DNA from 4 places in the Vreelandella vilamensis genome. Region 4 is predicted to be linked to each of the others. Evidence: predicted binding sites of a transcription regulator. Region 4 holds the regulator's gene; each other region holds the start of a gene.

Region 1 (7,819 bases), on a different contig from region 4:
ACAATGCGCCCACCATAAGGAAACTGCATCACGGAGGTCGTCACCGAGATCCCCCGCTCCTGCTCCATTTTCATCCAGTCGGAGGTCGCATGGCGATCATTACGCTTGCTTTTCACCGAGCCTGCCATCTGGATAGCATTGCCAAAAAGCAGCATTTTCTCAGTGATGGTGGTTTTACCCGCGTCGGGGTGCGAGATGATCGCGAAGGTTCTTCTGAGCCCGGCTTCTTGGGCGACTTTAGCGTCGGACATTAGACTCTCTGAGGGGTAGTAAATAGGGTTAATAAAAGATTTTTCTACCGCCCATTCTAACGTAAAGCGCCAGCTATATCAGCTGGCGCTTTACGTGCTTACATTAAGGCGTCATCGACCTAGGCGTAAGTATTAACCTGAGTGCCCAGATTACCTTCAGAAGCGAGGCTGGAGCCCTGATCAGATCCAGAACCAGCCGTCGCTGACTCCATTAGCGCCGATACCTGCTGTTCTTGATTATCCAACGCTTCCTTAAAAACCTGCATTTGTGCTTGCTGGGCACTCTGCGCCTGGTTCATATACAAGGACGTACTTACTGCATTGCTGACAGAAGCATCCATTGCTGCCTCCTTTTCTGTACCATAAATGTACTACTTACATTAGCAGGGCTTGAACGCATGCGCAAAAGCCGCAGCTGCCAATGCTGGTATTTCTAGAAACGATTGGCGCTAAAAGGTTCCATATTAATGGCAGTGGGTTGACCTTCGATCATATCCGCCAGCAACTGACCCGTCGCGGGCCCCAAGGTAAACCCTTGGTGCCCATGCCCAAACGCTAGCCATAAACCTTTGTGCTTTGTCGCTGGGCTTATCACCGGTTTCATATCGGGCAAACAAGGACGCGCTCCTTTCCAGGGCGCATCATCACAACGCTCACCAAGCGGAAACAACTTTCGCGCGGCTTTCTCCGCCGAAGCAAGTTGCGATAGATGTGCTGGCGCCTCTAGATCGTCTAATTCCGCCCCGGTGGTCAGGCGAATCCCGGCTCGCATGGGCGCCAGCAAGTAACCTACATCAGCATCCATTACCCAATGATTGAGGTTAGCTTTTTCTTGGCTTTTGTAATGCATGTGGTAGCCACGCTTAACAAAGGTAGGAAAGTGATAGCCCAGTGGTTTAAGCCAGCGCGCGGACCATGGCCCTAGTGCAACAACGACATCATCCGCTTTAAGCGTCTCGTTTGCCGTCTTTACTGTCCATGTTGCCTCACCGTCCTGAGATAAACCCTGTACCTCACTTTGTATAACACGCCCGCCGCTTGCTTTGAATGCATCTGCATAGGCGGCCACCAAAGCGCCAGGATCCGCTACCGTCCAAGGGTCGAGCCAATGAATCGCCCCGACGATCTCATCACTGATGTCCGGCTCTTTCACAGCGAGCGAGGTACGATCAAGATGCTGAAACGCCACACCAAAACGTTTTTTGTTTTCGGCAGCCTCTTTCAGGCGTTTGTCCAAACTCGATTGAGAGCGGAATAATTCCAAAAACCCCTGCTTCTTAATTAATTTTTCCGCCCTCGCCGCTTCAATCATGGGGGCATGGGTATCTAAGCAAAGCTGAATCAGCGAAGCATACTCCGGTACGATGCGCTGATAAGCGCGAGGAGCTGAGTTCTGCCAGTACTGTAATAGTGGAGACGCCGCGTGGATCATGCCCCCTGGACGATAGCGGATATCCACACGACGATTAGGCAACACGCCTAATAATGTTTTCATATCACGCGGAAATGCATACGGACGCACGGCTTCTCGCTGAATGATACCGGCATTGCCAAATGAAGTTTCTCTCCCCGGCTCGCGGCGGTCGACCAACGTGACGTCATGACCACGCCTAACCAAATGCCAGGCGATACTGACACCCACCATACCTGCCCCTAAAACGATACTACGACGCGTCATAGTGTGATTCCTGTTCGTCTAACGTGGTCAACGTAATCTTAGTGTATTTTTTATACACTAAACTTTTTGTTTAACTATAGAAATTAGCACCATTTTTAACGTATTTAAATAGACGAAAAAACCATATTAAATCTTAAAAAAGAAAAATATTACTTTAAAGACAACAAAATTAGCCATGTTTACTATTAGCGGCATGACTTTTGCAAAGCTAGTATGAACCACTGCTTCTTGCTTCAACCTCAGTGGAGCGCTGGCGTTAATAACGTCGAGGAAGCAGCACTTTTGGCACTTAATTGGTGCAGTTCATGCACGCTTATGGAGAAGCTACCATGCCAGAACGACTGCTCATGGACACCACACTTATTGATTCTCTTTGGGTTTTATGGGCCGCCGCCTTGGTTTTTGTCATGCAAGCCGGCTTCTTATGTATTGAAGCAGGCACCACGCGCAGCAAAAATGCCATCAACGTGGCGATGAAAAATATTGCCGATTTTGCCGTCGCCATCAGTGTCTTTTGGCTAGCGGGTTTTGGAATTATGTTCGGCGCCTCCCACCTAGGTTGGTTTGGGACCTCACATTTTGGCTGGACACTGACGACTAACGACAGCTGGCTACTGACCCTGTTCATTTTCCAAGCGATGTTTTGCGCCACCGCCGCCACAATTGTGGCGGGTGCAGTGGCTGAACGCATACCGTTCATTGGCTATCTTTGGCTCTCATTCTGGGTAGCCATACTGATTTACCCTTTTTATGGCCATTGGGCATGGGGCAGTGTCGCAACCGGGAAGCCCGGCTGGTTAGAAGCCTTAGGGTTTATTGATTTTGCCGGTGCCACTGTAGTCCACAGCGTCGGTGGCTGGGTTGCGCTGGCAGCGGTGATATTGATCGGGCCGCGTCGAGGTCGTTTTCACAAAGGCAAGCCGCCAACCTATTTCCCGGCCGGCAACCTTCCCCTTGCCATGCTTGGCGCTTTGTTCATGATTTTAGGTTGGTTTGGCTTTAACGGCGGCAGCACGCTGGGTATCGATGCTCGTATTCCCGGCATTCTGGCCAACACCATGTTAGGTGCCGTTGGCGGTATTCTATCGGCGTTACTTATCGGTTGGCGGGTACGACGCTATGCTGATGTCATGTATGCGCTTAATGGCGCAATCGCCGGTCTAGTGGCGGTAACCGCGGGGGCACATGTCATTTCACTGGGTGCGGCGTTTTTTCTCGGCGCAGTAAGCGGTTTACTCATGGTCTTTGCCAATGAATGGCTGCTTAAAAAGCATATTGATGATGCCGTTGGGGCTATCCCCGCGCATTTGGTGTCCGGCATCTGGGGCACCTTGGCGTTTGTGTGGTTTGCCGACCTTTCCGCGCTAAACACGGGCCTCTCGCGTAGCGCGCAATTTGGGATACAGCTTTTGGGAGTGGTGGCCTGTGGTGTGTGGAGCTTTGGTATTGCCTGGCTGCTTTTGAGTATCACCGCCAATTTTTTACCACTGCGGGTCAGTTGGGAGGCGGAAAAAATGGGCCTCAATCTTGCCGAACACGGCGCCACTAACGAGTTAGCGCAATTACTCGCACATATGCGCCGCCATGAACAACAAGGCGATACCCAAGAGCGTATTGACGCCGACCCTTTTACCGAATTGGGCGAAATTGCGGCGAGTTATAACCGCGTCTGCGCCGCCATGGAAAGCGCAGTCGCTCATACCCGTGTGATGCTGAGAAACCTGCGTGACGGTGTGATTACGTGGCAAGCCGATGGCACGGTGACGGGGTTTAATCCAGGCGCCGAAAAACTGTTTGATATAAGAGCAGAAACACTTATTGGCAAACCCGTCACGAACCTTTTGTCCGACATCACGCTTGCTCCCGGTAGCCGCGGCGAACTCAAGCTGCGTACCGCCAAGCAGGAAGTTCGCTATCTCGAAATTCAAATCAGTCAAGGTGCCGACGGGTCTGCGTCGGAACACTCCGGCATGGTTAGGGATATCACGGAACAGCGCTTACTTCAGGAACAATTAAACCGTGAGCGCGATCTCGCACGCACGACACTTGCCTCTATTAACGACGGCGTCATTACCACCGATGCTAGCGGCTGCGTTACCTTTATCAATGCCGAAGCACGTCGCTTGACCGGTTGGCGGCTTGAAGAAGCTCAAGGAAAACCCATTCATCACGTTTATTGCCTGATAAACGAGGAAAGCGGCACACCTCTGGCCAACCCCGCCCGCTTTGTGCTCAATAACGGCCAACCACTGCAGTCTGATACCCATTGTTTGCTGCTGCACCGTGATGAAAGCCGCACCCCGATTCAGCATAGCGCTGCCTCGATTCGCTCTCGGGAAGGCCTAACTCTCGGCGTCGTCGTGGTATTTCAAGATGTCAGCCTGACACGCGATTTATCGGCACAGCTAACCTATCAAGCCAGCCACGATGCGCTGACGGGATTAATCAACCGCCGCGCATTTGAAGCCACATTAGCGGCGTTACTTGACGGCAACGGCGATTGCGACCATGTGCTCTGCTATATTGATCTTGACCAGTTTAAGATCGTTAACGATATCTGCGGCCACCTGGCGGGCGATGAGCTTTTACGACAGATCGCACAAAAGTTGAAGTCGCACGTGCGTGGCAGTGATACCGTCGCCCGTTTAGGCGGTGATGAATTCGCCCTATTGCTACCTAACTGCGCACTTTCCAATGCTTGCCAGGTTACCGAAGCGCTGCGTAAAGAGGTCGAGAGATTTCGGTTTGCCTGGCAATCCCATACCTTCAGCATTGGCACCAGCATCGGTATTGTGGCCATCATCCCGCACCTGCCCATGACACTTAATCAAGCGCTTCAGGCAGCTGATATCGCCTGTTACGCAGCCAAAGAGGCAGGACGTAATCGTATCCATTGCTATGAAAGGAGTGATAACACTCTGGTAGAGCGTCATGGCGAGCTCCAGTGGGTACAGCGCCTACAACGCGGGCTAGATGAAGATGCTTTTCGTCTCTTTGCACAACCTATCGTCGCGGTCAGTGCCAATACGCCGGCTTACCACGAAATTTTATTGCGTCTTGAAGAGAACGGACAAATTATTAGCCCGGGTAGCTTTCTGCCTGCGGCAGAGCGCTATCACTTGATGCCCAAAATTGACCGTTGGGTAGTGAAAAATACGCTTGCCTGGCTAAGCGATCACTGCCGCCAGGCAGCTCCTAATGCGCTCTCATGCTGGGGCGTCAACCTTTCCGGCGCATCGCTATCCGACCCGGCTTTTTGTAATGAGCTGATTCAACAAGTGACTAATGCTCATCTGCCGCAAGGCACGTTATGTTTTGAAGTCACCGAGAGCGCCGCTATTGCGCAACTTTCTCGCGTTAGCGAGCTCATTGTTCAGCTCAAAGCATTAGGCTGCCACTTTGCTCTTGATGATTTTGGTACAGGGCTATCATCGTTTAGCTATTTAAAGCAGTTGCCGGTGGATTTTCTTAAAATTGATGGTCACTTCATTCGCCACATTCACCAGGACCCGATTGATCGCGCCATGGTCGAAGCCATTCACTCCGTGGGCAAAACACTCAATATCGCCACTATTGCCGAATTCGTCGAAACGCAGGCAACACTCGATGTATTGTTTGAGCTCAATATTGACTACGCGCAAGGGTTCTTATGGGGAAAGCCACAACCCCTAACCACGCTTGCCAAAACGGACATAAAAATGATGCCACGTTAAAGCGTAAGCACACAAACACATCCACACAAACGTAGCCACACAGAAACCGCCAAGGAAGGCAATGGACTTAATATGAAGAGAAATATAAAAAAGAGACTTAAAAGAGGAAGGTAAAAAGGAATGGGGTGGATGATGGGGATCGAACCCACGACCACCGGAGCCACAATCCGGGGCTCTACCACTGAGCTACATCCACCATAACCTTTGCACTTGTTAAAAACAGTGCTTACATAACATACTTGTAAACCGCTTTATGGGGTGGATGATGGGGATCGAACCCACGACCACCGGAGCCACAATCCGGGGCTCTACCACTGAGCTACATCCACCATAAAAGCAAATTTTAACAGGTGCGACTGGCGCGCCCAGCAGGATTCGAACCTGCAACCTACGGCTTAGAAGGCCGTTGCTCTATCCGATTGAGCTATGGGCGCACTCGCGAAATCTCATTAGAAAAATGCCTGAACTAGTAAACGCTCGCCAGGGTTTAATCCAAATAGATTGAAAGCACTAAACCACAACTTGGAAAAGCAAAACACCATCTTCCACGTTAGGTTATGGTCGGGATGGAGGGATTCGAACCCCCGACATCCTGCTCCCAAAGCAGGCGCGCTACCAGACTGCGCTACATCCCGAATTTACAACCTAAACGTTACCGTATGGCTCGCCTCAAGCGAGGCATATATTACGTTTTTTAATTTTAAAGTCAACCATTAATGCGCCAATACATTATCTTGCTTTGCCTTACCGCGCTGGCATGCGAAAATTACACAATTAAATGCTTTTCATGCAGGCTTTTTTTCACTGACGGGGACTGTATTAATGACCGCCAAACTCATCGATGGTAAAGCCATTGCCGCTAACGTACGCGACACCGTATCGGCTAATGTTAAAGCGCGCCTTAACACGGGCGCCCGAGCGCCGGGCTTAGCGGTTGTGCTGGTGGGCGCTGACCCCGCATCTCAAGTCTATGTGAACAACAAGCACCGCGCTTGTGAAAAAGCCGGTATTCACTCTTTTCAACATGAACTGCCTGCGACCACGACGCAAGAAGCGCTTGAAACGTTAATCGATCAGCTCAATGCCGACCCCGCAGTGGATGGCATTTTGGTCCAACTGCCGCTCCCTGACCACTTAGATTCGCGTCCAATCCTTGAGCGTATTCTCCCCAGCAAAGACGTTGACGGCTTTCATCCTTATAACCTTGGTCGCTTAGCGCAACGCACGCCGGCACTACGTCCGTGTACGCCCAAAGGCATTATGACCCTATTGGAGAAAAGCGACTTAACCGTACGCGGCCTTGATGCCACGGTCATCGGCGCCTCCAACATTGTCGGACGTCCTATGGCATTAGAGCTTATGCTCGCCGGCTGCACGACCACGATATGCCATCGTTTTACCCGCGATTTAGCCGATCACATCCAGCGTGCCGATTTGGTTGTTGTTGCGGTGGGCAAGCCCGGTATCGTCAAAGGAGAGTGGATCAAGCCTGGCGCGATCGTGATAGACGTGGGCATTAACCGCCAAGATGATGGCCGCCTGATTGGCGATGTCGACTTTGACACAGCCGCCGCGCGCGCAGGCTATATCACCCCCGTCCCTGGCGGCGTAGGCCCCATGACCGTTGCCACCCTGCTAGAAAACACTCTTGAAGCAGCAGAGCAACACGACCCTTCAGGTATCACGAGACAAACATAACCCTTATACCTTCAAAACCTAGGTACAAGTTAAATCGCAATAAACAATGGAGACGAATTTGTGAAGCGAATTGGGATTATCGGCGCCATGGCGCAAGAAGTGGCGATTCTGGCCGAGCAGCTGACTAACGTAGAGCGCCACGATCATGCCGGTTTTACGTTTTATCGCGGCGAGCGCCACGGGTTGGACGTGATTATTCTGCAATCCGGGATCGGCAAGGTGAACGCAGCAGTAGGCACGGCGGTTCTGCTCGAGCGCTATGAGCCTGAAGCCGTGATCAACACCGGCTCAGCAGGCGGTTTTGCCACGGAATTGGCCATTGGCGATGTGATTATTTCTGACGAAGTCCGCCATCACGACGTTGATGTGACGGCTTTTGGTTATGAAATGGGACAAGTGCCGGGCATGCCCGCAGCGTTCGCGGCAGACCCTGGGCTGCGCGATGAAGCGCGCCGCGCCATTCAAGCGCTAAATGAAGT
Region 2 (7,819 bases), on a different contig from region 4:
CTGCCGCTTCGGCGGCTCTTAGCGCATATCGTGACAGAAGATCGCCTTACGCTATGGGCCCTTTTGCGCCAATGCTGTGGGGTGTGTAACAGCAGCTGCCGTGTCGATGTGCGCTTGATCGACCTGCAAGGAAATACCCGCTGGCACGAACTCGTGATTGAGGCTCATTACGTCTCCTGCGGGCGGCTTGCGGGCATCGCCGGCTTGGCGATTGATATTTCTCAGCGCAAACAAGGCGAGGTGCAAGCGCAAACGGAGGCGGAATTTGACGAGCTCACCGGCGCGCATAATCGGCGGGGCATGGTGCGCTATATTCGCGAACTTTTGGAAAGCCGAAAGTGCCAGCGCCCGTATTTATTGTTGCTGGATATTGATCACTTCAAAATCATTAACGACCGCTATGGTCATCCGGCAGGAGATACCTTGTTGAAAACCCTGGCCAAGCGTCTTGTTGGGGAGCTACGCCCCGATGACTGCCTAGTGCGCTTAGGCGGGGAGGAATTTGCGGTGGTCGTCGGTGAGATGGGAGAAACGCAGGTGCTGCAGCTTGCTGAGCGCCTGCGTTGCTGTATTGCCGAAGACCCGTTTGTGCTCGATGCCCTGCCCGGCATCGGCGGTACGCTGAGTGCTTGCGAGGTGAGCGTACCAATGACGGTCAGCTTGGGCGTGGCCACCATGATGCCGGGTGAGAGTGTCGGCCACTGCCAGTCGATGGCCATCGCCCAAGCGGATCAAGCGCTTTACATCGCCAAAGAAAGCGGCCGTAACCGTGTGGTGGCCTATTGGCAGCGTTAGGCGTTCGTTAGTGCCCCAAAATCTGGCTCAGGAACAGCTGGGTGCGCTCGGACTGCGGGTTGTTGAAAAACGGCTCGGGCGCGTTTTCCTCAATGATTTGCCCCTGGTCCATAAAGATCACCCGGTCGGCGACGGTCTTGGCGAAACCCATTTCGTGGGTCACACAGATCATGGTCATGCCTTCCTCGGCCAGTTCCACCATCACGTCCAGCACTTCTTTGATCATCTCAGGGTCAAGCGCTGACGTGGGTTCGTCGAATAGCATGACGTCCGGGTGCATGCACAGTGAGCGGGCAATCGCCACGCGCTGCTGTTGGCCGCCAGAAAGCTGCCCTGGGTACTTGGTAGCCTGCTCGGCAATACGCACCCGTTCCAGGTACTGCATGGCCAATTCTTCCGCCTCTTTGCGCGGCTTTTTCTGCACCCACATCGGTGCGATACAGCAGTTTTCCAGCACTGATAAATGCGGGAACAGGTTGAAGTGCTGAAACACCATGCCGACGCTGCGGCGAATCTGCTCGATACGCTTCACGTCTTGGGTCAGCGGGACGCCGCCCACGACGATGTCCCCTTTTTGGTGCTCTTCAAGGTGGTTGATACAGCGAATCAGCGTTGATTTACCCGAACCCGAGGGGCCGCACACCACGATACGCTCGCCGCGCTTGACCTCAAGATAGATATCTCGCAGTACGTGAAAATCGCCGAACCACTTATTGACGTTGTGCATCTCGACCATCAGGTCGGCGGTGTTAGTGGCTGCTTGTGTCATGTTGAAGTCCTACTCAAAACCTGGATGTTTAAACGCATCAAAAACGACATTACTGCTTATGACCGGTATTTAGTTTGCGCTCTAAGTACTGGCTGTAGCGCGACATGCTGAAACAGAAAATCCAGAAGACAAACGCGGCAAATACATATCCCTCCAACGAGAAGCCCAGCCAACGCGAGTCGGAAAGCGCCGCTTGCACGATACCCAACAGATCAAACAGCCCAATGATCATCACCAGCGTGGTGTCCTTGAACAGCGAGATAAAGGTGTTGACGATACCGGGAATCATCATCTTCAGCGCCTGCGGCATGACGATCAGCCCCATGCGTTTCCAGTAGGTCATCCCCAACGCGGCCGCTGCTTCATCCTGGCCTTTGGGAATCGCCTGCAAACCGCCGCGAATCACCTCTGCCATATAGGCGCTCTGGAACAGCGTCAAGCCGATCAGCGCACGGATAAGGCGATCAACACTCAGTTCTGTTGGCAAAAATAATGGCAGCATCACTGACGCCATAAACAGGATGGTGATGAGCGGAACACCGCGCCAGAACTCGATGAAGATTACGCAGAAGGTTTTGACAATGGGCATATTGGAGCGTCGCCCAAGCGCCAGTACGATGCCGATGGGCAGCGCGCCAATCATCCCGACACTGGCCAGCAGCAGCGTTAGCATCAAGCCGCCCCAGCGGTGAGTGGAAACCTGCGGCAAATCAAAGTAGCCGCCGTGCAGCAGCACATAGGCGATGACCGGGAAACCTAACAAGGCAAATACGGTTACCCAGCGCTTGAACGGCAGCCGGGGAATCACCATCCAGGCGATAATGCCGGCGAACATGGCAAACACGATATTGGCGCGCCAGTACTCCTCGCTGGGATAAAGGCCATATATAAACTGGGAAAAACGCGCGTTGACGAACACCCAGCAGGCACCCACCCGGGAACAGTCTTCGCGGCTATCGCCCACCCAATCGGCATTGATAAACGCCCATTGAATAGTCGGCACCAGCAGCAGGTAGAGTACATAAAGGCCCAACAGCGTGAATAGGCTATTGATCGGGCCGTTGAACAGGTTACCGCGTAGCCACGCAATGGGCCCAATGGTGCCTTTGGGGGCCGGCTGCTCGGGTATCATGTCTTTGTTGTGAATCATAAGGGTCGCCTCCGGCCTAGCGTTCCACCAGCGCAACGCGAGCGTTGAACCAGTTCATGAACATGGACACCAGCAAGCTGATGATCAGATAAACCGCCATGGTCATGGCAATCACTTCGATGGCCTGACCGGTCTGGTTAAGCGTGGTACCGGCGAAAACCGAGACCAGATCGGGGTAACCGATGGCGGTGGCCAGTGAGGAGTTTTTAATCAGGTTTAGGTATTGGCTGGTGAGCGGCGGAATGATGACGCGCATGGCCTGGGGAATGACCACCAGGCGCAGGACGAGCTTGCGCGGCAAGCTGAGTGCCTGAGCGGCTTCCGTTTGTCCATGCGGGATCGCCTGAATACCCGAACGCACAATTTCGGCAATGAAGGAGGCGGTATAAATGGACAGTGCCAGCCACAGTGCCAAAAATTCGGGAATAATGGTGATACCACCACCGAAATTAAAGCCGCGCAGTACCGGCATTTCCCAGGTAACCGGGACGCCGGTGACCACCAGGATCAGCAACGGAAGGCCGAAAATAAGCACCAGCGACATCCAGAAAACCGGCAGGCGCTTGCCAGTGGCTTCGTGACGTCGTTTATTCCACACAACCAGTGCGATGCTGGCAACAATGGCGACGACAAAGGTGGCGGGAATCAAGCCAAAGCCGGATTCAAACAGCGGTTGGGGAAGATATAGCCCCCGCACGTTCAAAAATATCGCCTCGCCAAACGCCATGCTTTCTCTGGCGCTGGGTAAGGTACGCAGAACGGCGAAGTACCAGAAGAAAATCTGCAACAGCAGGGGGATATTACGAAACGTTTCGATATACGCGTTGGCCAGTTTAGAGATCAGCCAGTTGGGCGATAGCCGTGCGATACCCACGATAAAACCAATAATCGATGCGGCTAATACCCCCAACCCACCGACCAGCAGGGTGTTAAGCAAGCCAATGATAAAGGTGCGCCCGTAGGTGCTTTGGGAAGAGTACTCGATTAGCGTTTGACCAATACCGAAGCCGGCTGTGTTGTTTAAAAAGCCAAAACCAGTGGTGATACCACGGGCATCCAAGTTGGCTTGGGTATTGCCGATAATATAGATCAGAAACGCCACGACGGCGGCGACTAAAATGAGCTGAAAAATAAGCGCGCGCTTCGCGCGGTCTCGCCAAAACGGCGGCTTTTGGCCGACGGGGCGAGCATCGGGTCGTACAGACATGGGTGGCGTCTCCGCGATACACAAGGTCAATCAGATGGCCCGCCTATGCCCTTAAAATAAGGGGCGGCGGGCCAGGGTCAAGCGAGACGCTTAGCGAATCGGCGGTGCGTACTGGAAGCCACCTTCGTTCCACAACGCGTTAACGCCGCGTTCAATTTCCAGCGGGGAGTCCATGCCCACGTTGCGGTCAAAGCTTTCAGCGTAGTTACCCACCTGGCTGACAATGTTGTAAGCCCAGTCAGCGTCAAGGTTCATGCCTTCGCCGTAGTTACCGTCTTGGCCCAACAGGCGCGCGATATTAGGATCGTCGGAGGTCAGCATTTCTTCCGCGTTGTCGCTGGTCACGCCGTATTCTTCGGCATTCAACATGGCAAACAGCGACCATTTGACAATGTTGAACCAAGTGTCATCGCCTTGGCGAACGACGGGGCCGAGCGGCTCTTTGGAAATGACATCCGAGAGGATTACGGAGTCTTGTGGGTTCTCAAGCTGGATACGCAGTGCGGCCAACTGAGAGGTGTCAGAGGTCAGCACGTCGCAACGGCCTGCCTGGTAGCCACCCACGGTCTGTTCCGAGGTATCGAACACGATGGGGTTGAATTCCATGTCGTTGGCACGGAAATAATCGGCCAGGTTCAGTTCGGTGGTCGTACCGGACTGAATACAAATCGACGCACCGTCGAGTTCATCAACGCTGGTAATGCCCAGGTCGCGTGCGACCATAAAGCCTTGGCCGTCGTAAAAGTTAACGCCGGTGAAGTTAAGGCCAAGGGTGGTATCGCGCGTGGTGGTCCAGGTGGTGTTACGTGAAAGAACATCCACTTCCCCCGACTGCAGTGCGGTGAAGCGCTCAACAGCGTTAAGAGAAATAAAGTCTACCGCGTCAGCATCACCAAGTACGGCGGCAGCGACGGCGCGGCAGACGTCAACGTCAAGCCCCTGCCAGTTGCCATCGTCATCCGGTGCCGAAAAGCCCGGCAGGCCGTCGCTGACGCCGCAACGAACGGCACCGTTTTCCTGGGTGTCTTCCAAGGTGTCGGCTTGAGCGGTGGCACCGGCTAACGTAATGGCACCCGTGGAGGCCAGCAGGAATAAGTGTTTCTTGTTCAACATGGTCGTTCCCCTTACTTGGTTTACTGTCGTTATGCATGCAGATGCATGACAATAAAAACTAGCAAGGAATGTGCCAAAGAAGATACGCCGGGAAATTCAGCGGTTTTCAACGTAATATCAGCGATATTGAGGCACGTTTTGCGATAAAACGTGCCTCAGGCGGCTAATTTTTGCACTTTATTGGTGCGTATGCGTGCCGCGTGCGCCCCTGTCTTGACTAGGCAAGGGCGTTGCGCATAAAGGGGGGTAACACGAGTGCGCCGCGATGCGCTTCAGGTGTGTAGTACTGCAGCGGCATGCCGTGGCCTGCGGCAGCCTCTTCGCGAAAGCGATTCACATCGGTCTCTTTACCGGCAAGCGTCACGCTCCACCAGCCGGAAGGGTAGACAGGCTGGGGGAACGGCAGTGTGGCGACGCTATTAAAGCCTGCTTCGCGCATATCATGGCGCAGCTCGCGGATGATGGTAGCGCTATGGTAAAGCGGCGATTCACTTTGTTGCACCATCACGCCGTCGGGAGCGAGGATGCGGTGGCAACGCTTGAGAAAGTCGGTTTTAAATAACCCCTCCGCTGGGCCGACCGGGTCGGTGGAATCAATGATCAGCACATCGATGCTGGCGTCTTCCGCGTTATCCACCCACTTGACGCCATCGGCGAAGAGAAGCTCGGCGCGCGGGTCGTCGTTGGCTTCCACCAGCGACGGGAAGAAACGCTCGGCGGCTTTGGTAACTTCTTCATCGATGTCGATTTGCGTGACGTGCTCAACCCCTGGGTGGCGTAACACCTCTTTTAACGTGCCACAGTCGCCGCCGCCGATAATCACCACGCGCTTGGGGTCTGGGTGAGTAAACAGCGCCGGATGGGCGATCATTTCGTGGTAGAGGAAATTATCGCGCTCGGTCAGCATTACGCAGCCATCCAGCACCATCAGGTTGCCGTAGGTGTCGGTGGCGTACACTTCAAGATGCTGGTAGGGGCTTTGAAAATCGAGCAACTTTTCGCTCACTTTGAGCGAAAAGGCGCTGCCATGGTGGTCAAAGACTTCGGTAAACCATGCGTCATGCGGTAACGGGTTCATTGGGTCGCGATCTCCCGATGATACTGTGGACTGAGGTCATGCAGCGCGTCCATAAAGGCGGTGACGTGATCGGGGTTGGTGAACTGATTGATGCCGTGGCCAAGGTTGAACACATGACCGGGACCGGGGCCGTAGCTCTCCAAAATCCGTGCGACTTCGGCGCGAATGGCGGACGGGCGAGCAAACAGCACGTTGGGGTCAAGGTTGCCCTGTAGCGCTACTTTATGCCCCACGCGGGCACGGGCGTCGGAAAGCTCCGTCGACCAGTCTAGCCCTACGCCGTCTGCGCCTGCACAGGCGATATGCTCCAGCCACTGGCCGCCGTTTTTGGTGAACATAATCACCGGCACACGGCGACCGTCATGCTCGCGAATCAGCCCGGAGACGATTTGCTCCATATAGCGCAGCGAGAATTCAAGGTAGGCCGGGGTGGACAGGGCTCCCCCCCAGGTGTCGAAAATCTGCACCGCTTGCGCGCCCGCGCGAATCTGCGCGTTCAAGTAGTCGGTTACCGCGTGTGCTAGCTTATCGAGCAGCTGGTGCATGGCATCCGGCGTGTCGTAAAGCATGGTTTTGACGTGGCGGAAGTCTTTGCTTGAGCTGCCTTCTACCATGTAGGTCGCGAGAGTCCAGGGGCTACCGGAGAAGCCGATGAGCGGCACGCGGCCGTTGAGTTCGCGGCGAATGGTCGAGACCGCGTTCATGACATAGTCCAAATCACGCTCGGCATCGGGCACTTTCAGCGCGTCCACCTCTTCTGGGGTGCGCACGGTTTTTTTGAATTTAGGCCCCTCGCCGGTAACAAAGTAAAGCCCTAAGTCCATGGCATCGGGAATCGTCAGAATATCCGAGAACAGAATCGCCGCATCCAGCGGGTAGCGCTCAAGCGGCTGCATGGTAACCTCGCAGGCCAGATCCTGGTTACGGCATAGGTCCATAAAGCTACCCGCATCGGCACGGCTGGCGCGATACTCCGGCAGGTAGCGGCCGGCTTGGCGCATCATCCACACGGGCGTGCGGTCGACGGGCTGGCGCGCGAGTGCGCGAAGAAAACGGTCATTGTGAAGGGCTTGAGTCATAAATAGGGGCTCTCGGCGTCGAATGGCTCTTGGGGTAGATATACGATGGTGCCGATTATAGGGCAGCAGGGCCGCCGGATGATATGCCAAGCGCTTATCGGATTCGGCGTTCATCGCGGTAATTGCTGACGGTTCCTGCTAAAATAAGTCACCATTTTGTTAACACGCTTTTCATGTACGGGTGTGCTGATCACCGAGGTAACCTGTGACCATTCGCTTTATTGCCGCTTCCCAGCTGCCCACCCCCTGGGCGACATTTACCATGCACGGCTTCGAAGATGAAGCGACGGGCAAAGATCATATCGCGTTGACGCTCGGTGACGTGACCGGGGATATTCCGGTACTCGGGCGTGTTCACTCGGAGTGTTTAACCGGCGATGCGCTGTTTTCTATGCGCTGTGACTGCGGTTATCAGCTGCAAGAGGCGCTCAAGCGCATTGCCGCGGAAGGGCGTGGCGTGTTGCTTTATTTACGCCAGGAAGGCCGCGGGATTGGCCTTTTGAACAAGATTCGCGCCTACCATTTGCAAGACCAAGGCGCTGATACGGTAGAGGCCAACGAGCGGTTGGGTTTTGGTGCCGATATGCGTCGTTACGACCTTTGCGTGCCGATGCTCGATCACCTGGGG
Region 3 (7,819 bases), on a different contig from region 4:
GGGGCGTTATCGTGTGAAAAGACGGCCATGACGCTGTGCTCACCGGGGTCGTCCCATTCAATGTGTTGATGCATGGTGGTGTCTCCTTGGCGTAATACTGCAATATAAAGCGTAGTGCGGCTGACGCACCATATTCGCCGACTATGTCTGTCGAGCCTATCTGCAAGTTAGCGTAATGTTGAGTGGTAGTGCCATTCGTTTGCTAGATCGCAAGTGGCTAGCGATTCGTTAAGGGGGCATGTTGCCGTTGGCTGGGTTTTTACGTGGGTTGTTTAACGTATTCCAGCGCGTTGGGCAGGCGTTGAGCCGATGGAAAAAATCGCTGATGGCGTCGCTATCAAGCTCGGGGTCAAAGCCACCAAGCCTCTCTAGCCAACTTCGATGAATGACAAGATAGGGCGGAAGAGCCTGAGTTGAGGTGAGAAGTCGCTGCAGCAGCCGTATAGGAAGCGCAGAGGTAGAGCCTTTGATGAGGATGGCATCGACAACGTGAGCGTCCAGCTTTGAGGTTAAGCCCGCCCATGCGCCAGGGGGTAATGGCTTTTTCTGCAACGCGATAATCAACCATTCAGCCTTTAGCTTAGCCACGGTGCCGTTAAAGCGGGCGCCTAGCGTCAGCGCAGGCATCATTAAACACTGGGCTTGATAATGATATTGAAGGCGCGCCAAGCGTGGGTCCGGCTGTTGCGCGGTAATCACAATGGGGGCGTTTGCCAACTCATTGTAAGGTGAGCGTATGTTCGCCAAGTGGCGTGGTAGTTGAGCACCGGTCACTAGAGCGTCGATGATAAAGCAAACAGGCCCCATTAACCGATCCTCTCATAGGCATTCAGCCTTTATGTAGGTTTTCAGCCACGACCGGTTTCATGGCCAAAAATGAATCCATAATTTTATTTGTAATATAGTGTAGCGGTTAGTTTGATTGTGTATCAATCGCTTTTTAGCGTGAAAATACGCGGTGTTAGCATAATGAGCACTATTTTGGTGCATTTTGTCGATGCTGTGATTTATCGTGGTGCAAATTGAATGTTTAAGAGCCGCGCGTGGTGAATGTATGGCCGCTCTGCTACATAAAAGCGCATAAAAGTTTAGAATTAAAATGATTAAAAACAGTGACTTGCTCTTATTTTTTCTTTTGTGGTGCAAGGTTGGCATATTCCCTGCATTATTATTACCAGCGGCTAATGACGTAGGCAGGCACTGCCTTGACGTGCTAAAACAGTAGCCGATTAATCCTTTGCGTCACGCCATTGCCTTAGCAATTCGGGCGCGCAAAACGCAAATTACGTTCACACCGGAGGACCTCATGTCAGCCAAGACGCTTGCACTGATTGAAGAACACGATATTAAGTGGGTTGACCTACGCTTTACTGATACCCGCGGCAAGGAGCAGCACGTCACTATTCCGGCGCGCGATGTGGATGAAGAGTTTTTTGAAAATGGCCAAATGTTTGATGGCTCTTCCATCAATGGCTGGAAAGGGATCAACGAGTCCGACATGATCCTGAGTCCAGAGGACGGCAGCGCCTACCTCGACCCCTTCACCGAAGACGCTACGCTGGTGCTTCGCTGCGATATTATCGAGCCGGCGACCATGCAGGGCTACGATCGTGATCCGCGCTCCATCGCTAAGCGGGCAGAAGCGTATTTGCAGTCGACTGGCTTGGGTGATACCGCCTTCTTCGGTCCGGAACCTGAGTTCTTTATCTTTGACGAGGTGCATTGGAAGTCGGACATCGAAGGCTCCATGTACAAAATCTCCTCGGAAGAGGGCGCTTGGTCCACGGATCGTCAGGTAGAGGGTGGCAACTTAGGCCACCGTCCGCGTGTGAAAGGCGGTTACTTCCCGGTTCCGCCTGTGGATAGCTTCCACGATATGCGTGGTGCCATGTGTAACACCTTGGAAGCCATTGGTCAGTCCGTTGAGGTACACCACCACGAAGTGGCGAACGCCGGCCAGAACGAAATCGGCGTCAAGTTCAACACGCTGGTGAAAAAGGCCGATGAAGTCCAGGAAATGAAGTATGTGATCCACAACGTGGCGCATGCTTACGGCAAAACCGCGACCTTCATGCCGAAGCCGATTGTGGGCGATAACGGTTCGGGCATGCACGTTCACCAGTCGTTCTGGAAAGACGGCCAAAACCAGTTTGCGGGCGACGAATACGCCGGCCTTTCTGAAATGGCGCTTTACTATATCGGCGGTATTATCAAGCACGCCCGTGCGCTGAACGCGTTCACTAACGCCTCGACCAACTCGTACAAGCGCTTGGTACCGGGTTTTGAAGCGCCGGTTATGCTTGCCTACAGCGCGCGTAACCGCTCGGCGTCGATCCGTATTCCGTACACTGCCAGCCCCAAGGGCAAGCGTGTCGAGCTGCGCTTCCCTGATCCGACCGCTAACCCGTACCTGTGTTTCGCGGCGATGCTGATGGCGGGTATCGACGGCATCAAGAACAAGATTCACCCGGGCGATGCGATGGACAAAAACCTCTATGATCTGCCGCCGGAAGAGGGTAAATCCGTACCGACCGTCGCGCACAGCCTCGATCAGGCGCTGGAAGCGCTCGACGCTGACCGCGCCTTCTTGACCGAAGGGGGCGTGTTCTCCGATGAAATGATCGACGCCTACATCGAGCTGAAGATGGAAGACGTGGATCGCTTGCGCATGGCCACGCATCCGCTTGAGTTCGATATGTACTACAGCTGCTAAGTACTAGTTGTTAAGTGCTAGTTGTTAAGTACTCGCTGCTAAGCACGGCTGTTAAACTCGCTCACTCAAGGTGAGACGATCAGAAACCCCGCTTTGGCGGGGTTTCTGCATTTCACACGTCTGTTTTTGGGAGATGGCCATGCGACACATACCAGCGATAAAAGTGGTGGCTTTCCTGTTAGGCGTTCTGCTGGCTGCCCCGCTCCCGGCGCAGACGGTCTATCGCGTCGTGGATGAGCAAGGGCGTGTAACCTTTACCGATAACCCTGCAAGCGGCGGCGATGAGGTAGAGGTCACGCCCCTGCCGAGCGTTTCCTCCTCGCGTGCTGCGCCAAAAGCGTCCGCCCAGGCGCCCCAGCGAAGGGCTCCTGGGCGGCCGTTTATGCCCTACGACCGCTTTATGATTGAAACCCCTCGCGACAACACGCGCTTAGCAAACCCAACCACCGCGGTAGAGCTTTCGGTAAGCCCGCGGTTGCGCGACGATCATCAAGTGCGCCTGCGCGTTAACGGTGAGATAAGCCAGTCGGCGCTGCACAGCGAGGCGTTCTGGTTGGCGAATTTACCCGCAGGCACTCATCAGCTACAGGCGGAGCTACTCGATAGTCAAGGGCACGTGCGCCACCAAACGCCGCCGGTACACATCACGGTTGCGCCCTAGTGCACTCTATTGGTGCACTATAAGCGAAATAGCGTAAGCACGATGTCGAGCACGATGTTAAGTACGATGTGCTGTTATCACCCAGAAACAATGGTGTTTGGCGCGCCAAGCGGGCAGGTGCGGCGCTTTTTCTTACCGCTGTCGTGATAGCTGGCGTGCTTTTTGCAGTATTTTTCTACATCATTTTTCTACAACAGTACCTTTATCGTTGCGTTGATCGCGCCATTTTCCGGCAAAGCCCCAGGACACTCCATGTATCAGCGGTTACTCGAACATCTCACCACCGCCGTGCTGCTATTGGACGGCAATCTCACCGTGCGTTGGATGAACCCGGCGGCAGAGGCGCTTTTGGCCGTGAGCATGAGCCGCGTGAAGGGCGCAAGCTTAGATGCGTTGCTCGGAGGGGGCGCGGACGTCGGTGACAGCATTGACAGCGTTCTCGCCAAAGCCCGCGATGCGTTTCACCCCTATACCAAGCGCGAAGCCCGCATTGTGCCGTTTAACGGTGAACCGTTAACGGTGGATTACACGGTGACGCCGCTCTCCGCCGATGAGCTACTGTTAGAGGTAGAGCCGCGCGACCGGCTGATGCAGATTTCTCGCGAAGAAGCCCTTACCACGCGCCAAGAGACCATTAAAGTGCTCGCCCGTGGGTTGGCGCATGAAGTGAAAAACCCGCTCGGGGGGATTCGCGGCGCCGCGCAATTGTTAGAGCGGGACCTGGATGACCCTGCTCTCAAGGAGTTCACCCGCATCATCGTCGAAGAGGTCGACCGGCTAAAAGATTTGGTTGACTCGATGCTGGGGCCTAATTACATCGTCAAGCACAAGCCGGTGAATATCCATAAAGTGCTGGAGCGGGTGCGCTCGCTGCTCATCGCCGAGCACCCTAAGGTGGAAATTATCCGCGACTACGACCCGAGCTTACCGGACCTTTACGGCGATGAAGCGCAGATGATTCAGGCGGTGTTGAACGTTGCGCGTAATGCCGTGCAGGCGATGACAGACGCCGAGACGGCTTCGCCGAGGTTAGTGCTGCGTACCCGTGCAAAGCGCCAGTTTACCTTGGGGGCTGAGCGTCACCGGCTGGTGAGCGAAGTCAGTATTATTGATAACGGCCCCGGTATTCCCGAAACGCTGCAGGAAACGTTGTTTTTCCCCATGGTCTCCGGACGCGCTGAGGGCAGCGGGCTGGGGCTTTCGATTGCGCAGTCGATCCTGCATCAGCATCAGGGATTGATCGAGTGCGAATCTTCCCCCGGCCACACTGAGTTTCGTTTATTGATCCCCTTATTTGTGAGTGATTCGTCTAATAATGATTGCATCGGAGACGCGCGATGACTGAGTCAAGCCGTAACGACGTTGCCCGCGTGGTGATTGTCGATGATGACCGCGCCATTCGCTGGGTGTTAGAGCGCGCCTTGGCGCAGCCGGATTTGGAGGTTGAATGTATTGAGCGTGCCGACACCGCGCTGAAGCGTTTGATTGATGACCCGCCTGATGTGCTGGTCACCGACATCCGCATGCCGGGGATCGACGGATTGGATTTGATGGCGCGTATCCGTGAAGCGCACCCGGACTTGCCGGTCATCGTGATGACCGCGCACTCAGATCTGGAAAGCGCCGTGGCCTCTTACCAAGGCGGCGCCTTTGAGTATCTGCCCAAGCCATTTGATGTGGATGAAGCGCTGGCGCTGGTGCGTCGGGCGGTAGCGCATGCGCGTGAACGCCAGCGGCCCATCACGGCTCCAGAAGGGATCAACGCGGAAATCATCGGTGAAGCCCCGGCAATGCAGGAGGTGTTTCGCGCCATCGGGCGGTTGTCGCATTCGCATATCACGGTGCTGATCAACGGCGAATCGGGCACGGGGAAGGAGCGCGTGGCGCAAGCGCTGCACCAGCACAGCCCGCGCGCGGGCAAGGCGTTTATCGCGCTCAACATGGCGGCCATTCCACGGGATTTGATTGAATCCGAGTTGTTTGGCCATGAGAAGGGGGCGTTTACCGGCGCGACCGCGCAGCGCCAAGGCCGTTTTGAGCAATCTAACGGTGGCACGCTATTTCTGGATGAAATTGGCGATATGCCCGCCGAAGCGCAAACACGCTTGCTGCGGGTGCTGGCCGATGGCGAGTTTTATCGCGTGGGGGGCCATACACCGGTCAACGTGGATGTGCGCATCATCGCGGCAACGCACCAAAACCTAGAGTCGCTGGTGGAAGACGGGGGCTTTCGTGAGGATCTGTTTCACCGTTTGAACGTGATTCGCATTCACTTGCCGCGGCTTGCTGAGCGGCGCGAAGATATCCCACGTTTGACTCGCCACTTTCTTGCGGAGGCGGCCAAGGAGCTCTCTACCGAGATCAAAGTGCTCACCCCTGAGGCGGAAGCGCACTTAACGCGGCTGCCGTGGCCGGGTAACGTGCGCCAGTTGGAAAATATCTGCCGCTGGTTAACGGTGATGGCCTCTGGGCGCGAAATTCTGGTGGAAGATTTGCCCCCCGAGCTTCGAGCCGTGAGTCCTGTCGAGGGCTCGGCGTTCGGCGATTGGCGCAGCGCATTTCGCGAATGGGCCGACCATGCCCTGGCGGAAGGCCATACCCATTTGCTCGAAGAGGCAGTGCCGGATTTTGAGCGCATTCTCATCGAGACAGCGCTCAAGCACACCGGCGGGCGCAAAGGCGAAGCGGCGGAGCTTCTCGGGTGGGGGCGCAATACGCTCACCCGCAAACTGAAAACGCTACTGCCAGCGCTGGCCGATGATGCTTAGTTAATGCTGAGTTGTTTGCTCACGGGAGGGAAATAGTGGGCAGGACATTGTCGCCGTCGACGTATCAGTATGACATATATCATGATGCCACTAAGAAAAGCGGGTTAGCGTTACACTCTTGTGTGATTTTCGTCCGTTAACGACAAAAAGAGCTAACGTTATGCCAAGCCCGATGACAGCGCACTCAGACCGTCGAAGCGACCCGAGTATTGCAAAGCCGGGCGAGTCTTCCTGGTTATCCAATACGCTTAGCGCCTTAAGCGATACGTTTACCAACCGCCATCATAGCCGTGATTTCGTGTTTGCTCATGGCCATTTTCTGCGCAGTCGCGTGATGGCCGTGGGGTTTATTTTTTTACTTCTTTCGCCACTTTGGCTACTGATTGATGCCTTGATGCTGCCTCCAAGCGTGCAGCGCTACACCTTGGCTGGGCGCGTTGTGATGATGCTCGGTTTTGCCGCTGTGGTGTGGTGGGCATGGCGCAGCGAAGAGAATATTCGCCGCATTCGGTTTAGCGCTGGTGCCTTGATTGCGTTGCCTGCGCTTTTTTACGCACTGGTGTTGAATATTTTACCCAGCAGCGCGAATCAAGCGCTGGTGGGCTATGGCTTCATCCCTTTTTTGCTCGTCGCCGCGTTAAGCGTTTTTCCGTTTACGCTATTAGAGTCGCTGTTGGCGGGGATTTTGCTGCAGGCACTGTTGGTCTTTGCCCAACACGTTAACGGCAGCTGGATGACACCCGCGGGGCTTGAGGCTCAGTGGTTACTGGCCACGTTGCTGATTGTGGCGTTAACCGCCAACCATTTTCAGCTCAGCCTGCTGCTACGGCTGTATCGTCAGGCCACCCACGATGCACTCACGGGCCTTTTAAACCGCGGGGCGATGGAGCGGCGACTGGCCGAGATTGAGCGGGAAGAAGCGCGGACCGGCAAACGGGTGCCTTATGCGCTGTTGATGCTGGATATTGATCACTTCAAACGCGTTAACGACACCTATGGTCACTCGGTAGGTGATAAAGTACTGCGCGAATTTGCCCGCCTGATTGCGCTACAGGTGCGCGCTGGGGATTTCGTCGCCCGCTACGGGGGCGAGGAGTTTGTGGTCGCATTGCTGGGGGCGGACGCTGAAAACGCAGCCTACGTGGCCGAGCGGATTCGCGAAGCGGTCGAAGGCGCCACGCTATTTGACCATGACGGCAACCCCGTACCTGTCACAACCAGTGTTGGCGTTGCCTGCCCGGAAACATCGCTAGGCAGCGAAGCAACTCTGAAAATCGCCGATGATCGTCTTTACCACGCCAAAGAAAGCGGACGAAACCGGGTGTGTAGCGGTTAGCGGTTTATGGCGCGTCTTCAAGATCGTCTATGAGATCGTCTATAAGATAAAGCGCATCGGCAAGCGAGGCGTCTGGCGCATTGCACGTAAGCGTGCTGGGCATGAGCGCCATGTGCGAATCAACACCCAGCGCGCTGAGTTGGTGCGGGACGCCATCGCCGTAAGTTAAGTGCCCGACGCCCATTAACCCGACGGCCAATATGCCTTCTTCTTGTACGGCATCGGCGAGGGCGCTTGCCATTGCCACATCCCACGTCAGTTGGGCATTAAGAAAACGCTCGAACGCGGCTTCGGGCGGTTCATCATCGCTTTTGCCCATTGGGTGAGATTCAAAGACTTCT
Region 4 (7,819 bases):
ACTGCGTTTCATGCATCTGCTCCAGCATTTATAAGCCGCCGAACATGACGGCAGTCAAAACAAAATCTAAGCCCAACACGGCCAGCGACGAATAAACCACGGTGCGCGTAGTAGCACGCGAAATACCTTCTGAGGTGGGCACCAAATCATATCCCTGAAACACCGCAATCCAGGTGACAACAACGGCAAAGACCATACTCTTGAAGATGCCATTGCCAATGTCATCAACAAACGCCACGTTCGCCTGCATATTGCTCCAGTAAGATCCTTCGAAGACACCTAGCCATTCAACGCCGACAAGATATCCACCCCAAATGCCCACCACGCTAAACCCCACAGTCAAAATGGGTAATGAGACAAAACCGGCCCATAATCGCGGGGCAACCACCCGCCGCAACGGATCAACACCGATCATTTCCATGCTAGTAAGCTGCTCAGTCGCTTTCATTAAGCCAATTTCAGCGGTGAGCGCTGACCCAGCTCGTCCGGCAAAGAGCAATGCCGCTACCACCGGTGATAACTCGCGCAAAAGTGAGAGTGCCACCATTTGGCCCAATGCTTGCTCTGCGCCAAAATCAACTAAAATAGTGTAACCTTGTAGCGCCAACACCATACCGATGAAAAGCCCTGACACCAGTACAATTGCTAACGAAAGCACCCCCACAAAGTGCATCTGGCGCAGCCATAACCGGAACCCTTCGCGCGAAGGTACGCTGAAAACCGACTGCAAAAGAAACAAACCAGCGCGACCAAGCGCCTCTAATAGATCGCAACTTCTGCGTCCCAATCGAGAGACACGCGCGACGGCGTTTGAAACGTGTTCAGGCATTTAGCCGACCCTTATGGTTGCATCTTCACCAAGAATATCATCGTAAAGCGGTTTTGCTGGATAATGAAAAGGAACAGGTCCATCCGGCTCGCCGTGCATAAATTGGCTAACACGCGGATCCTCATGGACATCTAACGTTTGCGGTGTCCCATGTGCCACCACTTCACCATCAGCAATTAAATACAGGTAGTCAGCGATACTCAACGTCTCTTTAATATCATGAGATACCACAACTGACGTCAACGACAGCGCTTGGTTCAAACGCTTGATCAGTTGCACCAACACCCCCATCGAGATCGGGTCTTGGCCCACAAACGGCTCATCGTAGAGTATAAGCTCCGGATCGAGCGCCACCGCCCGAGCCAATGCCACTCGGCGCGCCATACCGCCAGAGAGTTCTGATGTCATTAAATGGCGGGCACCGCGCAACCCGACCGCTTGCAGTTTTAATAGCACGATATCACGCACCATGGCATCGGGCAGATCAGTGTGCACCCGGATGGGAAACGCCACGTTTTCAAACACATTTAGATCCGAAAACAATGCGCCGGATTGAAACAGCATTCCCATCCTTTTACGCAAACTGAAAAGCGCTTTACGCGGAAGCCGATGCACATCTTGACCATCGATAATGACGCGACCGCTGTCGGGGTGCAACTGCCCGCCAATCAACTTCAAAAGCGTGGTTTTACCCGTACCACTAGGCCCCATGATCGCCGTTACTTTACCGCGCGGTATGGACAAACTGACGCCGCGGAATATCTCATTATCTCCGCGGGTAAAATGAACATTTTCAATTTCAATAAAGCCAGCATCCGTCATAGCAAAAGCACTCATTCCAGGCACGAGACGCCGTCCCGGCGTAAACGCTATGCGTTTATCGTGTTAACAGCGTTCAAAATAGTTATCGAACATTGTATCCTAACCTGCCCTGGCGCTGCCAAAACAATTGTTGCCTGAAGGGGTGTTCATTATCATGTAATGTTACTTTTATTTTTTACCGCCACGCATCTCTTTATTACTACCTCTTTACTACTATGGCCTAAATCAACCATGACGATTAGCCCACTACGCGAAAGTGCGCAGCGCACTTTACAAATTGAGCAAGCCGCCATTGGTGGCTTACAGGCCAAACTTGACGCTCAGTTTGACCACGCCTGTGAATTAATTCTCGCCTGCCATGGGCGTGTAGTTGTCACGGGCATGGGAAAATCCGGCCACATCGCGGGCAAAATTGCCGCCACACTGGCGAGCACGGGCACCCCGGCATTTTTCGTTCACCCCGGTGAAGCTAGCCATGGCGATTTGGGCATGATCACGCGCAGCGACGTCGTGCTCGCCTTGTCCAATTCGGGCGAAACCGCGGAAGTCACCGCCCTACTCCCGCTGCTAAAACGTCTGGGTATACCACTTATCAGCATGACTGGGCGCATCCACTCGACGCTTGCACGCCATGCCGAAGCACATTTAGACAACGGCGTTGAGCGTGAAGCTTGCCCCCTTGACCTTGCTCCCACTAGCTCAACCACAGCCGCGCTGGCATTAGGCGATGCACTTGCCGTGGCATTGCTTGAAGCACGAGGCTTTACCGCAGAAGACTTTGCGCTTTCTCATCCTGGCGGCACGTTAGGCAAACGCCTACTACTGCAAGTCAAAGACGTCATGCACGTTGGCGAACGCCTACCGCAAGTTTCGCTTGGTAGTCCGCTGCGTGATGCATTGATAGAAATCACCCGCAAAGGGCTTGGCTTTACGTGCGTCGTTGACGATCAGGGACGCCTAGCCGGGGTATACACCGATGGCGACTTGCGCCGCACACTGGATCACCACCATGACCTGCGAGCAGTCTGTGTCGATGACGTAATGACACGTCCGGGTAAACGCATTACACCTGACGTTCTTGCGGCAGAAGCCGTACACTTGATGGAAGAGAGCAAAATCACAGCGCTTGCTGTTGTGGATGAGCAGCAGCGCCCCATTGGCGCCCTCCACATGCACGACTTACTCGTCAGTGGCGTTATTTAACGGCCCTTGATGTCACTTTTTATGGAGGCTACATGACCCTACCTGTCCCACTTATTGATCAGTTGCGCCGTGTGCGCTTACTTGCTCTTGACGTTGATGGCGTTTTAACCGATGGCCGCCTCTACTTTCAGGCCGACGGAATGGAAATTAAAGCGTTCCACACTTTAGATGGCCACGGGCTAAAACTCCTCAAGCGTGCCGGCCTCCACGTCGCCATCATCACTGGGCGAGATTCCCCCATGGTAAGCCAACGGGCAGCGGCACTTGGTATTTCGCACGTTTACCAAGGTTGCGAAGATAAGCTTGCCACCCTGCGTCACCTTTGCCAGCGACTGAGCATCGAGTTAGACCAAACCGCTTACTGCGGCGATGATTTACCCGACTTAGCCGCGATCAAGCGAGCCGGCGTCGGCATAACAGTGCCTAATGCCCCAGATTACATGCACAAACATGCTGATTGGGTCACTGAACGCTTGGGCGGGCACGGTGCCGTGCGTGAAGTCTGCGATACACTATTAGATGCTCAAGGGCACTGGGGTGCAGTAGTGGATACCTATTTACACGGCCTGCCCTCTGCGTGATACCCATGCCGATTCAGCGCTTCAAAAATCGTATTTTACTGCTAGCGCTTGTTGTTGGATTAGGCACGCTATTAGCGTGGTGGGATCTTTATGACCGCGATTCCGTTGTCCTAGACCCAAAAGCCCAAGCGCAAGAACCTAGCCACGTGGTGAAAAACGCCACGCTTACGCTTTTTGATAACAGCGGTGAACGTCATCAAGTTCTTAGGACAGCGCAATTAACGCACACGCCCGAACGTACCATCACGCAACTCGTCGCCCCTCAAGCGACACTTTTTGATAACCAGCAACGTCGTTGGCATGCCAGTGCGGAACGCGGCACCATTGACCAGCGAAAGCATCTGATACTCTCGGACAACGCACAAATTCGCGCCCCAGAGGAAGACTGGCAGCTTGAAACCGAGCAATTACACTACGATAGCGATACCGCTTACGCTTATAGCAACACCCCCGTGCGCTTGCAGCAGCCGCCACAACACATGCAAGCCCAGCGCATGGAGGTATGGCTCAACCTAGACGCCTTGCGCTTAACGGGTAATGTGCGCGGCTATCATCCCGTAGTAGCCCTTGACGAGGACTCCCCATGAAAGCCAACGCTTTTCTTTATGGTTCACTGTTGGCGCTAGCGCTAGGCTTATCAGCAAGCACGGCTTACGCAGCCCCTAGCGACCCTGTTGAAGTTGAAGCTGATCAGCTAGACATTGATCAGCGCGCTGGCACTGCTGTTTATCGCGGCAATGTCGAGATTCGCCAGGGGGAAATGCAACTTCGCGGTGACCAGGTCGAAATTATACGCAATGAAGCGGGCGAGCTATCGCGTGCCACGGCCATTGGTAATCGCGCTTATATGCGACACCGCCCCGATGGACAAGAAGCACTGATGGAAGGCCACGCAAGGCGCATTGTTTATCACCTTGCTGAGCGCCGCATTGAGCTCATTGACCGCGCCGAATTGACTCAAGCAGGTGACCGCTTTACCGGTGGACGATTGGAATATTTTATTGACCGCGAAGTCGTCCAAGCTCGCTCCAACGTTGAGGGTAGCGACAACCAGCGAATTCGCATGACGCTACAGCCAGAGCAGTCGTCTGAATAGGAGAAGAAACCGGGTGTCTTTTGACGATATTACCGCGACAAGCCAGCCGCTAACACCGAGCAAAACATTAAGTGCACGCCACCTGGCCAAGAGCTACAAACGCCGCCGGGTGGTTAAGGATATCAACCTCGATATCGCACAGGGCAGTATTGTCGGGCTACTCGGTCCTAACGGTGCAGGCAAAACAACATCGTTTTATATGATCGTCGGGCTGGTGAAAGCCGATGCGGGAAAGGTCAGCATTGATGAACGGGATCTCTCCCGCGCACCCATGCATGAACGTGCAATCGCCGGCATTGGCTACCTTCCTCAAGAAGCCTCAATTTTTCGTAAGCTCTCAGTCGCCGATAACATCATGGCGATTTTAGAGACCCGCAAAGACCTCAACCATGCGGCGCGCGAAGAACACCTTGAACACTTGTTAAACGATTTTCATATCACCCATATCCGCGATAACGTAGGAATGAGTCTCTCCGGCGGAGAGCGTCGCCGAGTGGAAATTGCCCGCTCGCTTGCCACGGAACCCGCTTTTATACTGCTCGATGAACCGTTTGCCGGCGTTGATCCTATTTCCGTCGGTGACATTAAATCGATTATTCGCACGCTAAAAGCACGCAACATTGGGGTATTAATCACGGATCACAATGTGCGCGAAACGCTGGATATTTGCGATACCGCCTATATTGTTAGCGACGGCCATATTATTGCGAGCGGCTCACCGCACACGATTTTAGATAATCAAGAAGTACGTGAAGTCTATCTCGGCGATGATTTCCGCCTTTGACATCCTCTCCACCCTTCAGTGCTGGCGCGTTTCAGGATGGAGATTCCCAGGTCGTCACCTTCCTGATTTCTGCTTCAAAGACGATTGCCCGAGGGAATGGCTTGGTTATCGCCGCAAAATCCCATGGGGATTTTTACGGTGACGAACCAACGCCTATCCCCCAGGTCTCACATCGTCTCCACAGACGTATACTTCCCGAGTGCCCCTCGGTAGGTCGTGTTGACGATAGGAGTATAGCACTGTGCAAACAGACAGCAAGGGCAACCGATGGATGCTACGCTTGTATCCACTCCCTTCGCGCTTCGCGACTCAGGAAGTGATTTTACGCGCTGTCGGATAATCCCCGCATCAATCAAAATCGTGGCACGTATTTTGCAGGCGGCATGCTTATTGCTAGTTGCACACAGGTTCAACGGGCCTTAGTGTGGAGCCTTTCTCTAGTGTAGTGGTTACCTGCGAATGGTCATGAAAGCGTCCCTTCAACTGCGTGTTGGTACCCAGCTAACGATGACACCTCAACTGCAACAGGCCATCGCCCTATTGCAGCTCTCGACGCTGGAACTTCGCCAGGAAATTCAGCAAGCACTTGATGCCAATCCGATGCTCGAGCAAGAAGAGGAATTCAGCGAGCAAGCCATCATCGAGCAGAAAGAAGCTGGCTGGGAGGACAACATCCCCAGCGAACTCTCCGTGGATAGTGAATGGTCAGATACCTATCAAGACTTCAGTAGCGCATTAAGTGGGGGCAGCAATGCCCACGATTTTGAACGTGACACGCCTAACCAAAGCCTGCAAAGCCACCTGATCTGGCAGCTGGCAATGACGGATTTTAGCTCACGCGAGCAGCTTATCGCGGAAACGTTGATCGACGCCGTGGACAATAATGGCTACCTGCTGCAGCCACTTAACGAACTACGCGATGGATTACGCCACCAGCACGTGGACGGAGTTAACCAGCGTGATATCGAAAGCGTCTTGCTTCGCCTCCAGCAGTTTGAACCTACCGGTGTGTTTGCTCGCGACTTGCGCGAATGTTTGATGTTACAGCTTGCCACCGTACCCGACGATACCCCCCTTTTAATCCCGGCTCGCAGGCTAGTGCGGCAGTTTTTAGAAGCGCTCGGCCGTGACGATCGACGCCTGTTAAAACGCCGCCTAAGCCTCGATGACGAGCAGCTCGATGACGTGATACAGCTCATCAGAAGTCTTGACCCACGTCCGGGCAGCACCTTTGGCAACGCCGAAAGCGGTTATGTAATACCCGATCTGGTCATTCACCATGATGAACAAGGCTGGCATTTAACCCTCAACCCTGACGCCATGCCCCGGCTGCGCATTCAGCCCGACTACGCTAGCTTGATCAAGCGTGCCGACAAAAGCCAAGACAACCAATTTCTCAAAGAACATTTGCAAGAAGCCCGCTGGCTAATCAAAAGCCTAACAAGCCGTAATGATACTTTGCTGCGCGTAGGACGCGAGATCATTGCGCGCCAGATTGACTTTCTTGAGTACGGCGAGGAAGCCATGAAACCGCTGATCTTGGCCGATATTGCAGAAGCTGTTGAGATGCACGAATCCACGATTTCACGCGTCACAACGCAAAAATACGTGCATACGCCGCGCGGTGTGTTTGAACTAAAGTACTTCTTCTCTAGCCAAGTCAGCGGCGGTCAAGAGGGTGAAGGCCACTCCAGCACAGCAATTCGCGCACGAATCAAAAAGCTAATACAGGAAGAACCGGCGAAAAAACCCCTATCGGACAGTCGACTCGTCACGCTTTTGAGTCATGAAGATATTAACGTGGCACGTCGCACCGTCGCGAAATACCGCGAAGCCATGGGCATTCCCTCTTCGAGTGAACGACGCCGATTACGCTAGTTAATCGGAATCTGCCGTAAAGGGCTTTGCTTAATAGAAAAAAGGGTTACAATCGAAAGACAGTCCGATAGATAAGGAGTACGTCAATGCAAGTCAATATCACCGGTCATCATGTAGAACTGACTGACGCCTTGCGTGACTATGTCAACGAAAAGCTGGCTCGTGTTGAGCGCCACTATGACAATATCACAACCGTTCAGGTGACGTTGTCGGTAGAAAAAGAGCGCCAGCAAGCCGCATGCACGCTTCATGCAGCCGGTGCAGATTTGCACGCTGAAGCAACCGATATCGACATGTATGCTGCTATCGATGCTTTGGCGGATAAAATTGATCGCCAACTCGTCAAACACAAAGAAAAAGCACAGGCACGCGCCCAAGGCGCTGGTGCACGGTAAGCTAATGACATTGGAAACGATACTCCCCCCGGAGCGCGTGCTTTACGATGTCCCTGGGGGCAGCAAAAAAAGGGTGCTGGAGTTCTTCAGCACCTTTATCGCCCAAAACACGCCCAGCCTTGATAGCCAAGAAGTGTTCAGCCGCCTAATAAGCCGTGAGCGGCTTGGCAGCACGGGCATCGGTAATGGGGTAGCCATTCCTCACGCGCGCAGTCCTCACTGCACGGCACC

Evidence for each region. Region 4 encodes sigma-54, which starts transcription at its own class of promoters, with help from an activator protein. Its sites were predicted from a motif close to TGGCACNNNNNTTGCTNT; they were not measured.
Region 1: the regulator sigma-54 is predicted to act here: its motif matches at 2,119-2,136, upstream of amt (ammonium transporter).
Region 2: the regulator sigma-54 is predicted to act here: its motif matches at 5,093-5,110, upstream of QC823_RS09695 (amino acid ABC transporter substrate-binding protein).
Region 3: the regulator sigma-54 is predicted to act here: its motif matches at 3,526-3,543, upstream of glnL (nitrogen regulation protein NR(II)).

The regions. Positions count from the first base shown of each region.
Region 1 covers NZ_JARWAN010000005.1:29,231-37,049, reverse strand. Annotated here, with positions in the region: gene QC823_RS04425 (peptide chain release factor 3) at 1-251, opposite strand, end outside; gene QC823_RS04420 (putative motility protein) at 371-592, opposite strand; gene QC823_RS04415 (NAD(P)/FAD-dependent oxidoreductase) at 685-1,929, opposite strand; gene amt (ammonium transporter) at 2,259-5,642, shown strand; tRNA gene QC823_RS04405 (tRNA-His) at 5,764-5,838, opposite strand; tRNA gene QC823_RS04400 (tRNA-His) at 5,897-5,971, opposite strand; tRNA gene QC823_RS04395 (tRNA-Arg) at 6,000-6,076, opposite strand; tRNA gene QC823_RS04390 (tRNA-Pro) at 6,201-6,277, opposite strand; gene folD (bifunctional methylenetetrahydrofolate dehydrogenase/methenyltetrahydrofolate cyclohydrolase FolD) at 6,465-7,340, shown strand; gene mtnN (5'-methylthioadenosine/S-adenosylhomocysteine nucleosidase) at 7,401-7,819, shown strand, end outside.
Region 2 covers NZ_JARWAN010000014.1:31,152-38,970, reverse strand. Annotated here, with positions in the region: gene QC823_RS09715 (sensor domain-containing diguanylate cyclase) at 1-795, shown strand, start outside; gene QC823_RS09710 (amino acid ABC transporter ATP-binding protein) at 803-1,564, opposite strand; gene QC823_RS09705 (amino acid ABC transporter permease) at 1,614-2,714, opposite strand; gene QC823_RS09700 (amino acid ABC transporter permease) at 2,731-3,921, opposite strand; gene QC823_RS09695 (amino acid ABC transporter substrate-binding protein) at 4,012-5,034, opposite strand; gene speE (polyamine aminopropyltransferase) at 5,252-6,112, opposite strand; gene hemE (uroporphyrinogen decarboxylase) at 6,109-7,191, opposite strand; gene ribA (GTP cyclohydrolase II) at 7,397-7,819, shown strand, end outside.
Region 3 covers NZ_JARWAN010000001.1:977-8,795, forward strand. Annotated here, with positions in the region: gene QC823_RS00010 (hypothetical protein) at 1-74, opposite strand, end outside; gene QC823_RS00015 (hypothetical protein) at 229-807, opposite strand; gene glnA (glutamate--ammonia ligase) at 1,307-2,713, shown strand; gene QC823_RS00025 (DUF4124 domain-containing protein) at 2,853-3,374, shown strand; gene glnL (nitrogen regulation protein NR(II)) at 3,627-4,715, shown strand; gene ntrC (nitrogen regulation protein NR(I)) at 4,712-6,142, shown strand; gene QC823_RS00040 (GGDEF domain-containing protein) at 6,303-7,478, shown strand; gene QC823_RS00045 (ChaN family lipoprotein) at 7,483-7,819, opposite strand, start outside.
Region 4 covers NZ_JARWAN010000004.1:85,028-92,846, forward strand. Annotated here, with positions in the region: gene mlaD (outer membrane lipid asymmetry maintenance protein MlaD) at 1-12, opposite strand, end outside; gene mlaE (lipid asymmetry maintenance ABC transporter permease subunit MlaE) at 29-829, opposite strand; gene QC823_RS03710 (ABC transporter ATP-binding protein) at 830-1,651, opposite strand; gene QC823_RS03715 (KpsF/GutQ family sugar-phosphate isomerase) at 1,883-2,854, shown strand; gene QC823_RS03720 (KdsC family phosphatase) at 2,887-3,435, shown strand; gene lptC (LPS export ABC transporter periplasmic protein LptC) at 3,441-4,022, shown strand; gene lptA (lipopolysaccharide transport periplasmic protein LptA) at 4,019-4,531, shown strand; gene lptB (LPS export ABC transporter ATP-binding protein) at 4,545-5,315, shown strand; gene QC823_RS03740 (RNA polymerase factor sigma-54) at 5,775-7,193, shown strand; gene hpf (ribosome hibernation-promoting factor, HPF/YfiA family) at 7,280-7,588, shown strand; gene QC823_RS03750 (PTS sugar transporter subunit IIA) at 7,593-7,819, shown strand, end outside.